2 linked regions of the Ramlibacter pinisoli genome follow. The protein of the gene in region 1 interacts with the protein of each later gene in a pairwise test. Links are inferred from orthologs where the notes say so. Each region holds a gene or a part of one and is shown in the gene's direction. Other genes may lie near its edges. The genes, in order: gyrA and gyrB.

Region 1 (5,087 bases):
CGTCGAGCTTGGCGCGGCCTTCCGGCTTCAGCACGGCCTTGTCGAAGTCGAAGAAGGCATCGGCGGCGTACGTCACCTTGGTCGCGGCGGGCGGCTGCGGAGCCGGGGCCGGCGGCGGCACGACGGCCGGCGGCGGGGGCGGGCTGGCAACCGGGGCCGGGGGCGGCGGCGGGGGCGGGGGAACCAAGGCACCATCGCAGCCCTTGGCGGCGGAGGCGGGGGTCCAGGTGGAATCGCGCCAGCAGAGTTCCTGCGTGCTGTTCTTGAACACCAGTTCGCGGGTGCTGTTCTGGACGTTGTCGATCCGGCTCCCGCCATCGGCAGCGACGGGAGCGGTTTGCGCGCCGGCGACCGACGAGAGCGCCGCAGCTGCAAACAGCATCGCCACTTGGTTCAGTTTCTTCATGGTTCTCCTCTTGAGGGGAAAAAGCCGCAGTTGCGCTGCGTGAAAGCTACGATTCAAGTGACCATTCACCGAATACGTCCGATTGATTGTGCCACACGTCCTTACACAATCAACCGTGGGCCCTGGGAACGCGGCGTAGGACAACACCGCGTTACCCCCGTTTGTTGCTGGCTCGCGACATGGGTCGCCGACCGGTAAAATCTCGCGTTTCAGCGCGCCGCCAGCCCTTCCTGCATGACCCAATTCGCCAAAGAAACCCTGCCCGTCAGCCTCGAGGAGGAGATGCGGCGGAGCTACCTCGACTACGCCATGAGCGTGATCGTGGGCCGTGCGCTGCCGGACGCGCGTGACGGATTGAAACCCGTGCATCGGCGTGTTCTGTACGCCATGCACGAGCTGAACAACGACTGGAACCGGCCGTACAAGAAGTCGGCCCGTATCGTCGGCGACGTCATCGGCAAGTACCACCCCCACGGCGACCAGTCGGTCTACGACACCATCGTCCGGCTGGCGCAGGACTTCTCGATGCGCCACATGCTGGTCGACGGCCAGGGCAACTTCGGCTCGGTCGACGGCGACAACGCCGCGGCCATGCGCTACACCGAGATCCGGCTGGCCAAGATCGCGCACGAGATGATCGCCGACATCGACAAGGAAACGGTCGATTTCGGTCCCAACTACGACGGCAGCGAGAAGGAACCGCTGGTCCTGCCGAGCAAGCTGCCCAACCTGCTGGTCAACGGCTCGGGCGGCATCGCGGTGGGCATGGCCACCAACATCCCGCCCCACAACCTCAACGAGGTGGTGGACGCCTGCCTGCACCTGCTGAAGAACCCCGACGCCTCCATCGACGAGCTGATGGAAATCGTGCCGGCGCCCGACTTCCCCACCGCCGGCATCATCTACGGCATCAACGGGGTCAAGGAAGGCTACCGCACCGGCCGCGGCAAGGTGGTGATGCGCGCCAAGTGCCACTTCGAGGACATCGACCGCGGCCAGCGCCAGGCCATCATCGTCGACGAGCTCCCCTACCAGGTCAACAAGAAGACCTTGCAGGAGCGCATGGCCGAGCTGGTCCACGAGAAGAAGATCGAGGGCATCAGCCACATCCAGGACGAGAGCGACAAGTCCGGCATGCGGCTGGTCATCGAGCTCAAGCGCGGCGAGGTGCCCGAGGTCGTCCTGAACAACCTCTACAAGCAGACCCAGCTGCAGGACACCTTCGGCATCAACATGGTGGCGCTGATCGACGGCCAGCCCCGCCTGTGCAACCTGAAGGACCTGGTCGAAGTCTTCCTGCAGCACCGCCGCGAGGTGGTCACGCGCAGGACGGTGTTCAACCTGCGCAAGGCGCGCGAACGCGGCCACGTGCTGGAAGGCCTGGCGGTCGCGCTGGCCAACATCGACGAGTTCATCCGCATCATCCGTGAGTCGCCCACGCCCCCGGTGGCCAAGGCCGAGCTGATGTCGCGCAGCTGGGACAGCCAGCTGGTGCGCGAGATGCTCACCCGCGCCAGGGCCGACGGCGGCACCATCAACGCCGACGACTACCGTCCCGAGGGCCTCGACCGCGCCTACGGCATGGGCGGCGACGGCCTGTACCGGCTGTCGGACACGCAGGCGCAGGAAATCCTGCAGATGCGGCTGCAGCGCCTGACCGGCCTGGAGCAGGACAAGATCGTGGCCGAGTACAAGGAGGTCATGGCCGAGATCGACGACCTGCTCGACATCCTGGCCCGCCCCGAGCGCGTGTCCACCATCATCAGCGAGGAACTCACCGCCCTGAAGCAGGAGTTCGGCCAGACCAAGCTGGGCGCCCGCCGCAGCATCGTCGAGCACAACGCGCAGGACCTCGCCACCGAGGACCTGATCACGCCCACCGACATGGTGGTCACGCTGTCGCACCTCGGCTACGTCAAGAGCCAGCCGCTCTCGGAGTACCGGGCCCAGAAGCGCGGCGGCCGCGGCAAGCAGGCCACGGCGACCAAGGAAGACGACTGGATCGACCAGCTCTTCATCGCCAACACGCACGACTGGATGCTGTGCTTCTCCAACCGCGGCCGGCTCTACTGGCTCAAGGTCTGGGAGGCGCCCTCGGGCTCGCGCGGCTCGCGCGGCCGGCCCATCGTCAACATGTTCCCGCTGGCCGAGGGCGAGAAGATCAACGTGGTGCTGCCGCTGACCGGCGAGTTCCGCAGCTTCCCGGCCGACCACTATGTGTTCATGGCCACGTCCATGGGCACGGTGAAGAAGACGGCGCTCGACGAGTTCAGCAACCCGCGCAAGGCCGGCATCATCGCCGTCGACCTCGATGAGGGCGACTACCTGATCGGCGCGGCACTCACCGACGGCAAGCATGACGTCATGCTGTTCTCCGACGGCGGCAAGGCGGTGCGGTTCGACGAGAACGACGTGCGGCCGATGGGCCGGGCGGCGCGCGGCGTGCGCGGCATGCTGCTGGACGAAACGCAGAGCGTCATCGCCATGCTGGTGGCAGAGGACGAGCAGCAGAGCGTGCTCACCGCCACCGAGAACGGCTACGGCAAGCGCACGCCGATCGGCGAGTACACCCGCCACGGCCGCGGCACCAAGGGGATGATCGCCATCCAGCAGAGCGAGCGCAACGGCAAGGTGGTCGCCGCCACGCTGGTGCACGCCGACGACGAGATCATGCTCATCACCGACAAGGGCGTGCTGGTGCGCACCCGCGTCAGCGAGATCCGCGAACTCGGCCGGGCCACCCAGGGCGTCACGCTCATCGGCCTCGACGAGGGTTCCAAGCTCAGCGGCCTGCAGCGCATCGTCGAGAACGACGCCGCGGCCGGCGAAGCCGACCCGCTGGATGCCACCACGCCCGGCGGGGAGGGCTGATCGCATGCCCCGCGACCTGGCGCAGCTGCGCACCGAAATCGACGCGGTCGACCGCGAACTGCTGGCGGCACTGAACCGCCGAGCGGCCCTGGCCAACGAGGTGGGTGAACTCAAGCGGGCCGAGGGCTCGCCCGTGTTCCGCCCCGAACGCGAGGCCCAGGTCATCAACGGCCTGCAGTCCCTCAACCCCGGCCCGCTGAAGGCCGACAACGTCGCCACCATCTGGCGCGAGATCATGTCGGCCTGCCGCGCACTGGAGGCCCCGCAGCGCGTGGCCTACCTGGGCCCGGCCGGCACCTTCAGCGAGCAGGCCGCGGTCCAGTTCTTCGGCTCCAGCATCGAGCACGTGCCCTGCGTGAGCTTCGACGAGGTGTTCCAGGCTGCGACGGCCGGCACCGCCGACTTCGGCGTGGTGCCGGTGGAGAACAGCACCGAGGGTGTGGTCACCCGCTCGCTCGACCTGCTGCTCGGCTCGCCGCTGCACATCGTCGGCGAGCTCAGCCTGCTGGTGCGCCACCACCTCCTGCGCAAGGAAGCCTCGCTCGACGGCATCCAGGCCGTGCTGGCGCATCCGCAGGCCCTGGCCCAGTGCCAGGGCTGGCTGTCCAAGCACCTGCCGCAGGCCGAGCGCCGCGCCGTCGCCAGCAACGCCGAGGGCGCCCGGCTGGCCGCCACCAACCCGGCCTGGGCCGGCATCGCGGGCGAGAGGGCCGGCAGCGAGTTCGGCCTGCACATCGCCGCCCACGCCATGCAGGACGAGGCGTTCAACCGCACCCGCTTCGCCATCGTCTGCCTGCCGCAGACGCTGGCCGCGCCCCAGGCCTCGGGACGCGACTGCGTGAGCCTGGTGGTCTCGGTGCCCAACCGGCCCGGCGCCGTGCACGACATCCTGGTGCCGCTGAAGCAGCACGGCGTGTCGATGACACGCTTCGAGTCGCGGCCCGCCAAGTCGGGCCAGTGGGAGTATTTCTTCTTCATCGACGTCCAGGGCCACCCCTCTCAACCCCACGTGGCGGCCGCCCTGGCCGACCTGCGCGGGCTGTGCGCGTTCTACAAGGTCCTGGGCACGTACCCGGTGGCCGATTGAGCATGGCGCCAACGACAACGACCAGGACGGAGTGACAGCATGTTCGAGCAGTTGGGCCTGATCGGCTGCGGCCTCATGGGAGGCTCGTTCGCGCTGGCGCTCAAGCGCGCTGGCCTGGTCAAGCGCGTGGTGGGCTACAGCAAGTCGCCCTCGACGACCCAGCGCGCCCTCTCCATGGGCGTGATCGACGTCGAGGCCCCCTCGGCCCTGCTGGCCGTCTCGGGCGCCGACATCGTGCTGCTGGCCGTGCCGGTCTCGGCCACCGAGGCCACGCTCAAGGCCATCCGCCACCTGGTCAGCAAGGACATGCTGATCATGGACGTCGGCTCGACCAAGCGCGACGTCATCGACGCGGCCCGTCGCGTCCTGCGCGACAACATCGGCGCGTTCGTTCCCTGCCACCCGATCGCCGGCAAGGAAGCCTCGGGCGTCGACCACGCCGACGCCGACCTCTACGTGGGCAAGCAGGTCGTCGTCACGCCGATCGAGCGCACCCTGCCCGGCCACCTGCAGCGCGCCATCCAGGTCTGGGAGGCGCTGCAGTGCAACGTCACGCGCATGACCCCCGAGTCGCACGACGCGGCCTTCGCGGCGGTCAGCCACCTGCCGCACCTGATCGCGTTCGCGCTGGTCAACGGCATCGCCTCGCAGCCGCAGGGCCAGGAGTTCCTGCAGCTGGCCGGCCCGGGATTCCGCGACTTCACCCGCATCGCCGCCGGCGAG
Region 2 (10,190 bases), on another replicon or contig:
CATCGACGCGCTGGCCAACATGGACCAGGACATGGTGAAGATCGAGCTGGCCGACAGCAACAGCTCGGCCCTCGTCACCAATCCGGAAGACGCCAACTTCAAGTACGTGGTGATGCCGATGCGGATTTGACCGGTCCGGACCGCGCGGCGCCCACCGCCGCCCACGCCCCCTCGCACCTCCGTCATGCCGGGCTCGACCCGGCATCCATCTCCGGGAGGTGGAACGGGCAGGGGATGGATGGCGGGTCAAGCCCGCCATGACGCGGAAATGAGCCGACATGACAGGACCCGCCGAAGCCGGCGGGTTCCGTCCTTCAAGAGATCGAGAGAGTTGCCTGTATGTCTGACCCGAACCAAGTGAACACCGGCCCCGCGGGCGAGGAAAGCTCCAACTTCCAGCCGACCATCGACACCAACCAGGCCGGCGCCAGCGCCGCCTACGGCGAGTCGTCGATCCAGATCCTGGAAGGGCTGGAGGCCGTGCGCAAGCGCCCGGGCATGTACATCGGCGACACCTCCGACGGCACCGGCCTGCACCACCTGGTGTTCGAGGTGGTCGACAACTCCATCGACGAGGCCCTGGCCGGCCACTGCGACGACATCGTGGTGACCATCCACAGCGACAACTCGATCAGCGTGGTGGACAACGGCCGCGGCATCCCCACCGGCATCAAGATGGACGACAAGCACGAGCCCAAGCGCTCGGCCGCCGAGATCGCCCTGACCGAGCTGCACGCCGGCGGCAAGTTCAACCAGAACAGCTACAAGGTCTCGGGCGGCCTGCACGGCGTGGGGGTCAGCTGCGTCAACGCACTGTCGAAGATGCTGCGCCTGACGGTGCGCCGCGAGGGCAAGGTGCACGTCATGGAGTTCAGCCGCGGCTTCCCGCAGAACGCCGTCACCGAGCTGCGCGACGGGGTGGAAGTGCGGCCGATGCAGATCCTGGGCGACACCGACAAGCGCGGCACCGAGGTGCACTTCCTGCCGGACACCGAGATCTTCAAGGAGAACAACGACTTCCACTACGAGATCCTGTCCAAGCGGCTGCGCGAGCTCTCGTTCCTGAACAACGGCGTCAACATCAAGCTGGTGGACGAGCGCTCGGGCAAGAGCGACGACTTCTCGGGCGCCGGCGGCGTCAAGGGCTTCGTCGACTTCATCAACAAGGGCAAGACCGTCCTGCACCCGAACGTGTTCCACGCCATGGGCGACCGCCAGAGCGACCAGAACACCAACATCGGTGTCGAGGTGGCCATGCAGTGGAACAGCGGCTACAACGAGCAGGTCCTCTGCTTCACCAACAACATTCCGCAGCGCGACGGCGGCACCCATCTCACCGGCCTGCGCGCCGCGATGACCCGCGTCATCAACAAGTACATCGACGACACCGAGCTGGCCAAGAAGGCCAAGGTCGAAGTCACCGGCGACGACATGCGCGAGGGCCTGACCTGCGTGCTGAGCGTCAAGGTGCCCGAGCCCAAGTTCTCCAGCCAGACCAAGGACAAGCTGGTCTCCAGCGAGGTGCGCGGCCCGGTCGAGGACGTGGTGGCCCGCACGCTGGGCGACTTCCTGCAGGAGCGGCCCAACGACGCCAAGATCATCGTCGGCAAGATCATCGAGGCGGCGCGCGCCCGTGAGGCGGCGCGCAAGGCGCGCGACATGACGCGCCGCAAGGGCGTGCTCGACGGCATGGGCCTGCCGGGCAAGCTGGCCGACTGCCAGGAGAAGGACCCGGCGATGTGCGAGATCTACATCGTCGAGGGCGACTCCGCCGGCGGCAGCGCCAAGCAGGGCCGCGACCGGAAGTTCCAGGCCATCCTGCCGCTGCGCGGCAAGATCCTGAACGTGGAGAAGGCGCGCTACGAGAAGCTGCTCACCAGCAACGAGATCCTGACGCTGATCACCGCGCTGGGCACCGGCATCGGCAAGGCCGGCACCGCCAACAGCAACGGCAAGGGCGACACCGACGACTTCAACGTCGCCAAGCTGCGCTACCACCGCATCATCATCATGACCGACGCCGACGTCGACGGCGCCCACATCCGCACGCTGCTGCTCACGTTCTTCTACCGCCAGATGCCCGAGCTGGTGGAGCGCGGCCACATCTACATCGCGCAGCCGCCGCTGTACAAGGTCAAGGCCGGCAAGGAGGAGCTGTACCTCCAGGGCCAGAGCGACCTCGACAGCTTCCTGCTGCGCATCGCGTTGAACGGCGCCAGCGTCAGCACCGGTGGCGACAACCCCACCGTCATCAACGGCGAGACGCTGGCCGAACTGGCGCGCAAGCACCAGGTCGCCGAGGCCGTCATCGCCCGGCTGGCCAACTTCATGGACCGCGAGGCCCTGCGCGCCATCGCCGACGGCGTGCACCTGAACCTCGACACGGTGCAGGAAGCCGAAGCGGCCGCCATCGCGCTGCAGACTAAGCTGCAGGAACTGGACAAGGTCAGCAACGCCACCCCGGCCGAAGTGGCCAGCGAGTTCGACGCCCGCACCGACAAGCCCATCCTGCGCATCAGCCGCCGCCACCACGGCAACGTGAAGTCCAGCGTCATCACGCAGGACTTCGTGCACGGCGCCGACTACAAGGCCCTGGCCGAAGCCGCCGACACCTTCCGCGGCCTGCTGCACGAGGGCGCGCGCGTACTGCGCGGCGAAGGCGAGCGCCAGAAGGAAGAGAAGGTGAACGACTTCCGCCAGGCCATGCGCTGGCTGATCTCGGAAGCCGAGCGCTCCACCGCCCGCCAGCGCTACAAGGGCCTGGGCGAGATGAACCCCGAGCAGCTGTGGGAAACCACCATGGACCCCAACGTGCGCCGCCTGCTGAAGGTGCAGATCGACGACGCGATCGAGGCCGACCGCGTGTTCACGATGCTGATGGGAGACGACGTGGAGCCGCGCCGGGACTTCATCGAGACCAACGCCCTGCGGGCGGCGAACATCGACGTCTGAGTGAGTTGTCGAAGCGCGCAAAGATTTGCCGAAGTTCGTGTCTAACTTTTGCCGCTCTTCAGAAGGCGACCAAATGTTAGTATGCACACACTACCGCGCTGGGCCGCTCCTCTTTAGAGCTGGGCCTTCGAGGGGGCATTTCTCGGGATATGGGTCGAGCCTTCCGGGATACCCCGCGGACATGGCCGTCTCCCCCATGCCACTCCGCGCGTCGGCAGCCCCTGGCCTATTTCGACGAGTTCCGTCGGATGGGCGACGAGGTACCGCGCGGCACGGACTTCATCGAGAGCAAACCGCATTCGCCCTGACAAATGACGTTGCGCGGGGCAGTGTAGGTAGGCCCAAAACGTGAGAAAGCGCGTGGCAAAAGCTGAGAATGACGCTCAGTTCTCCAGCGCTGTCACCGACAGTAAGCGCTCACACCAATACCAGACTGAGGTTGCGCAGCAGTTTGCGCTGTTCGAATCGGAGCGACCGGGTCCAGCGGAGATCGCCGGTGCGGCGCCCCCTCCAGGAAAGTTCAGCAACTTCATCGTCTATGTTGACGAGAGCGGTGATCATGGCTTGACCACGCTGGACACGAACTATCCCGTGTTCGTCCTCGCGTTCTGCGTGTTCTACAAGAGGCACTACAGCGAAAAGGTGCTGCCCTCGCTCCACAAGTTCAAGTTCAACCATTTCGGGCACGACTTGGTTGTTCTGCACGAACATGAGATTCGGAAGGAGAAGGGGGACTTCCGATTCTTCTCAAGTCGGCAGCACAAGAACAAGTTCTTGACCGAGCTGACCGACATCATCGAGGCCAGCAACTTCATCTTGATAAGCTGCGTGATCGACAAGGCCAAGCTCCGCGAACGTGGGGAGGCCAACAATCCATACCACGTAGCTCTTGGGTTCTGCCTCGAGACCCTCTACGAGTTCATGCAAGAGAAAAGGCAGGACGGTGCGCTGACCCACGTTGTCGTCGAGTGCCGTGGCAAACGCGAAGACGCCGAACTCGAACTGGAATTTCGACGCATGTGCGACGGCGCAAATCGTTTAGGCCGAGCACTACCGTTCGACATCATCTTTGCCGACAAGAAGGTGGACTCGCCTGGCCTGCAGCTGGCAGACCTCGTTGCGCGCCCAGTCGGAATGAACTATCTCCGGCCTAGCCAAGAGAACCGAGCATTCGAGGTTCTCAAGCGCAAGTTCTACTGCAGCGGTGGCCGGGCGAATGTCGGAGAGGGCTTCGAAAATTGGGGGTTAAAGGTTTTCCCGCCGCCACAAAGCGAAAAGCCCCGATGAAGCTCACCGAGGCTATGACGCCGACCGGGCACTCCCAGTCCACTTGAATCAAGTATAACGACTTTCAAAGGCAGGATGCAACTGCTCCGGAACTCAGCCGAGCCGGGGCCCCGGCCAGCGCTAGCAGCTAGCCTACTCGCTTCGTGCGGTTGTGTTCAAGTTCAGTACTGCAGGATGCGGCGCTCAGCTGCACCTTGAGCGGCCGCCAGGTCTGGCCCGGGGCACCCTTACTACGGGCGCGGCAGCAAGGTCCCGTTGAATGGGCCTCCCACGACCATGCCGCCTTTGCCTCCCGGCAAGAGAGTGCCGTTAAGTGGACCGCCGACAACCATCCCGCCTCCTCCAGCCGGAAGGAGGGTGCCGTTGAGGGGACCTCCAACAACCATTCCACCTTTTGGACCAGGGAGCATCGTCCCATTGAGAGGACCGCCGACCACCATCCCCCCCAGCAAATGCGGAGTGGTGCAAACAGCACGCCCCCAAAATGGTGTCGTCGAAATCCGAGTTTGAACTCTCGTACCCCTCCCATTGGCTAGCGCCACGGTACGCGATGATTATCGCGAACGTGGCAGGGCTGCTCGCACCAACGCCACGCCGGCCAAAGCTGCTAAGCACCCAAGGGACGACTGCCCCGAAAGTCCCCTATCAATCTCCGACGACAATCCAACCCCAAGATCGACGTCAGCGATGCTCAAGACCGCTGAGAGCGAATAGCCGCTGATCCAGCGAAGCTGACATCCGGTCCGAGCTCCGCTTCGATAAGCAGAAGCCGGTTGTACTTGGCGATCCGATCCGAGCGGGACAGTGAGCCTGTCTTGATCTGATTGGCCGCAGTGCATACGCTCAAGTCGGCAATCGTGGTGTCTTCCGTCTCTCCCGATCGGTGCGAGACCACCGAGGCATAGCCGGCCGCTGCCGCCACGGAGATCGCCGCCAGTGTTTCGGTGAGCGTGCCGATCTGGTTGGGCTTGATCAGGATGGCGTTTGCAACGCTGCGCTGAATGCCATGCCGGAGGATTTCGGTATTGGCGACGAACAGGTCGTCGCCCACCAGCTGCACCCGCCCGCCCAGCTTTGCGGTGAGCAACTCCCAACCATCCCAGTCGTCTTCCGCCATGCCGTCCTCGATCGTCACGATAGGGTAAGCGTCAACCCAGCGGGCCAGGTAGTCGACGAACTGGGCTGAATCGAAGCGCTTGCGCTCCGAGGCGAGTTCGTACAGCCCGTCGCGGTGGAACTCCGAACTCGCCACGTCCAGGCCCAGGGCGATGTCCGTGCCGGGGTTGAACCCGGCCTGCGCGATGGCGGCGAGGATGACTTCGATCGCAGCTTCATTCGACGGAAGGTCGGGCGCGAATCCGCCCTCATCGCCGACGGACGTGGCCAGGCCACGCCCCTTGAGCAGGCCCTTGAGCGCGTGGAACACCTCGACCCCCCAGCGCAGCGCCTCCGATAGGCTGGGCGCGCCGACCGGCACGATCATGAATTCCTGCATGTCGACGCTGTTGTCGGCGTGGGCGCCGCCGTTGATGATGTTCATCATCGGCATGGGGAGGCGCGGCGCGCGATTCCCGGCCAGATGCGCATACAGCGGTCGACCGGCGGACGCGGCCATCGCCTTGGCCGCAGCCAGCGACACCGCGAGGATGGCGTTGGCCCCCAGCCGTGACTTGGTGGGCGTGCCATCCAGTTCGATCATCAGGCGATCCAAAGCAGGCTGGTCTTCGGCCGCGCGTCCAACGAGTGCCTGCCGCAATTCGCCGTTGGCGTTCGCCACCGCCTTGAGCACCCCCTTGCCGCCGTAGCGCTTGGCATCGCCGTCGCGCAGTTCGATGGCTTCGCGGGCGCCCGTCGAAGCGCCGGAGGGAGACGCTGCGTAGCCGTGGGACCCGTCGGAGAGCAGCACTTCCGCTGCCACGGTGGGATTGCCGCGCGAGTCGAGGATCTCGAAGGCGCGGACGTTCTGGATACTGGCCATGGATGGCTCCTTCAGTTCATCTGCGCGATGCGCAGCAGGTTAGTCGTGCCGGGGGTGCCGAAAGGCATGCCGGCGGCGATCACGACGGCCCGGCACGGATCGGCGAAGCCCAACTGCGTGACGGTCTTGAGCGCCACTTCCGTCATCTCGTCGACGCTCATCACGTCGTGGCACAGGAATGGGTTGACGCCCCAGACCAGCGCCAGACGACGCGCCGTGGAACGACGGGGCGTCATGCCGATGATCGGCACCCCTGATCGTTCGCGCGCCATGCGCAGCGCCGAGGCGCCCGAGCTGGTGTAGGCCACCATTGCCGCCAAATCCAACAGACCGGCCACGGAGCGCGCCGCCAGGCCGATCGCGTCCGGGATGTTGACGCCGGGCGGGGTGTGGCCGGCCTCGATCGCGTCGCCGTAGTAGGGATCGGCCTCGGTTTGGCGGACGATCGCGTCCATCATCGCCACCGATTCCACCGGGTACTTGCCCGAAGCCGATTCGGCGGACAGCATCACGGCGTCGGCACCGTCGTAGATGGCGGTGGCAACATCCGAGGCTTCGGCGCGAGTGGGCACGGGCGCGCCCACCATCGACTCGAGCATCTGCGTGGCCACGATCACCGGCTTGCCCAGGCGCCGGCAGGCCCGCACGATCCGCTTCTGGATGGCCGGCACTTGCTCGGCGGGCATCTCGACGCCCAGGTCGCCGCGCGCCACCATCACCGCGTCGGTTTCGGCCAGGATCGCCTCCAGGCTCAGGATAGCGGCCGGCTTCTCCAGCTTGGCGACGATGCCGGCGCGGCCCTGGATGATGGCTTTGGCTTCGAGGATGCTCTCCTTGATCGCATCTACCGGGCGCCGCCGCTGCAATTGACGGCTTGGGACTTGCGCGGGAGTAGCAGGTACCGGCTTAACAACGGGCTCTCTTCATGCGCGCGGGGCTGTCAAGGCGACGGTCTTACTCCTTTGCACGGACCGCATCGCTCGCCACACCACCGGCGAAGTCCGTCCTCTTCCGTGCGACGACGACACATGCCGCATCTCGCATTCAACTTCGCCGGGAACAAAGCCGCAAAGACATAGAAACCGGGCAGTCTTGATCGCCTCTGGGCCGGGTCGCGGAACACCGCGGGCAGTAGTCATGTGAGAAATCCCTTTACCTTGTCGATCTGGGTGTGGCATTCGTTCAGCACCCTACCGCGCAGGGCGCGTCAAGGCTGGAGTGCATTGGAGACCCCGGAGACCGCACCGGGTGGCCCCCTAAGCCACGCTCTGCTTGGAAGCAACATCACTGCCGCACACCCCGCGCCAGTGGCCGTTACTCACTATCGGTGAATTATCAGGGTAAATAGGCGCTGCACAACCCGCAATGCGCGCCAGAAGTCTGCAACAATTCACTGTTCGTGAATCATCCGGTGAGCGCCCGCGGGAAGGCCCCCTCAGCGGTCGACCAGCGAACAAGCAATCAGCAAACAAGCGCCTTTCCCTGGAGAAACCTGAATGAAAAGAACCTTGGTCGCCACGGCCACGCTGGCCTTGACCACCCTCGCTGCGCATGCGCAGTCGTCAGTCACCCTCGGTGGCATTCTGAAGGAAGGGGTTGCCAACACCCGCTTCTCCAATGCTCCGGCGCCCGCCGTAAACGGCAGCAACACGGCGCTTATCGATAGCGGCTCCTCACGCATCCTGATCAGTGGAACCGAGGACTTGGGCGGGGGACTGGCGGCCTTTTTCCAGATCGACTCTCGCTTCCGTATGGACGACGGCACCGCCGGCGCCAGCCGGCTGGGCAGCGGCAACACCTTCATCGGCTTGCGCGGCGGCTGGGGTGCGTTCCAAGCTGGTCAGATGGACACCCACTACTGCACGAGCGTCAACGACGATATCGCCGGCAACGGTACCGCCATTGCCCTGCAAGCGTCCAGCTGCGCCCTGCAAGGGTTCGTGAACGGTTCGGGCGGCGCTGGCCGTTCGATCGCCGTGACCTCGCGTTCGCAGAACACCTTGCGCTACGTCACGCCCAACCTGAGCGGCTTCACTGGCCAGGTTTCGTACAGCTTCAACCCCTACGGTTCCGAGCGTTCGGTCGCCGCCACCACCCCCCGTGGTAGCGCTGCCCAGCTGGGCCTGAACTACGACCAGGGCCCCCTGGCTGTCCGCTTCTCGTACTACCGTCACACCGCCAACGGAGGCACGGTTGCCACGACCGGCGACAACGCCGCCACGGGTACCGCCGCTTCGCAACGCGCCTACACCCTGGGCGCTGGCTGGGACTTCGGCATCGCCAAAGTCGGCCTGACCTACGACCGTTCCGAGCTGCGTGACCTGACCGCTGCCGCTTCGCCCTCGGTGGCTGGCGTCGGCACCGCCCAGCGCACCACCTGGATCCTACCGGTCACCGTCCCGCTGGGCACCGGCTCCTTGATCGCCAGCTACGCACGCGCGAGCGACACGAAGCTGGGTACGGGGGCCACCGTCGCCAGCTCCGGAGCGCGGCATCTGTCCGTGGGCTACAACTATCCGCTCTCGAAGAGAACGTCCGTCGGCGTATCCATCACGAGACTGGACAACGGCTCGGCAGGTGTCTATCAGCTGTACACCAACTCGTCCTTCGGCAACTCCGGCACGCCCGTCGTCGCGGCGGGGCAGGACCAACGACTGACCTACGTCGGCATTCGCCACGTTTTCTAAGAGTCAGGGGCGCCAGTCGCCACAACAAGTTCCAAGGTTCGGGCCCGCTGTCGCGGGCCCTTTTTTAAGAACGTCGCGCGCTTGCCAGGATATGCCGCGCGCGCATTCCTATTGCTCGCGACCATGGTACGGTTCCAACGGCATCGTCCGTGCGTCGGCCCGAACTCGCGGCACTCGAGAAACGCCCGAGCCAGGCGCTGGTCTCGCGCGCGTCAAAGCACTCATCGCCTAGCGCAGTCCCGTCCTAGGGATCGACTTCGAAAAGAGGGGGTCAGTTGCGTAGTAAGCAGCAAGGCGCTGCGCTTCACATAGTGTGCCGCAGCGAAGCCTGCGGCTTGAAACAACTACGCGATGAGGACGGAACGGAAGTCATTCACGTTGGTGAAAGTCGGGCCGGTGACGACGAGGTCATCGAGGGCGTGGAAAAATCCATAGGAGTCGTGCGCAGCAAGGGCGTTATCGATTCGCAACCCCAACGCAGCTGCGCGGTGCAGGGTATCTGGGGCGACGAAGGCCCCCGCATTGCTTTCGACGCCGTCGATCCCGTCTGTGTCCGCCGCCAGCGCCCAGATTCCGGTCCGTCCTTGAAGTGCCTGGGCGATCCCAAGGGCGCACTCGCCGGCACGGCCACCTCGCCCCGATTTTTTGGAATCGTGCGGGCGCACGGTCACTGTCGTTTCCCCGCCCGAGAGGATCACGCATGGGGTCGCAAAGGGCAATCCATGCATCCGCACGGACTGCGCGATCGCTGCATGGACTTTTCCGACCTCACGCGCTTCCCCCTCGATTGCGTCACCCAGGATGTGCGCCGGCACGCCGAGCTCCCGCGCCACCCGCGCAGCCGCCTCCAGAGAGCTGCGGGGGGTGGCAATCACGTGCACCTCATGCCCAGAGAACCGGACGTCGCCCGGCTTGGGAGTCTCGGAACGGCCGGAGTCGAGCAGAGCTCGAATCCGTGCAGGGATGTCGATGTTGTGGCGTCGGAGCACCTCTAGCGCGTCCTGACAGCTCGTTGAGTCGGCAATGGTGGGCCCACTGGCAATGACCGCCGGATCGTCACCAGGAACATCGCTGATCGCCAGAGTGACCACCTTGGCGGGATAGCAAGCGAGTGCCAAGCGGCCACCCTTAACCGCCGACAGGTGCGTGCGCACACAATTCATCTCCCCGATGGACGCGCCAGACAAAAGCAGCTGGCGCGTGATCTGCTGCTTGTGGCCTAGGTCGATCCCGGCGGCAGGACTGCACAGGAGCGCGGAGCCACCGCCGGAGACAAGGAAGATGAC

What was found.
Region 2: the proteins of gyrA (region 1) and gyrB interact in binary tests that used the Escherichia coli proteins (3 or more experiments, as listed by UniProt). The link is inferred for Ramlibacter pinisoli from one-to-one orthologs.

Annotation. Positions count from the first base shown.
Region 1 is NZ_WSEL01000003.1:955,899-960,985, forward strand. The notes cover bases 257-3,477. They hold gyrA (DNA gyrase subunit A), read left to right. Parts: upstream 257-640; coding sequence 641-3,277; downstream 3,278-3,477. Other genes in these bases: ompA (outer membrane protein OmpA), read right to left, coding at 257-406; pheA (prephenate dehydratase), read left to right, coding at 3,282-3,477. In the rest of the region: more of ompA, read right to left, coding at 1-256; more of pheA, read left to right, coding at 3,478-4,364; GON04_RS05765 (prephenate dehydrogenase), read left to right, coding at 4,404-5,087. UniProt on the Escherichia coli protein: A type II topoisomerase that negatively supercoils closed circular double-stranded (ds) DNA in an ATP-dependent manner to maintain chromosomes in an underwound state.
Region 2 is NZ_WSEL01000011.1:11,120-21,309, reverse strand. The notes cover bases 1-3,152. They hold gyrB (DNA topoisomerase (ATP-hydrolyzing) subunit B), read left to right. Parts: upstream 1-339; coding sequence 340-2,952; downstream 2,953-3,152. Other genes in these bases: dnaN (DNA polymerase III subunit beta), read left to right, coding at 1-130. Outside these bases: GON04_RS25250 (DUF3800 domain-containing protein), read left to right, coding at 3,313-4,239; eno (phosphopyruvate hydratase), read right to left, coding at 4,931-6,217; GON04_RS25235 (porin), read left to right, coding at 7,714-8,904; GON04_RS25230 (glycerate kinase type-2 family protein), read right to left, coding at 9,249-10,190. UniProt on the Escherichia coli protein: DNA gyrase negatively supercoils closed circular double-stranded DNA in an ATP-dependent manner to maintain chromosomes in an underwound state.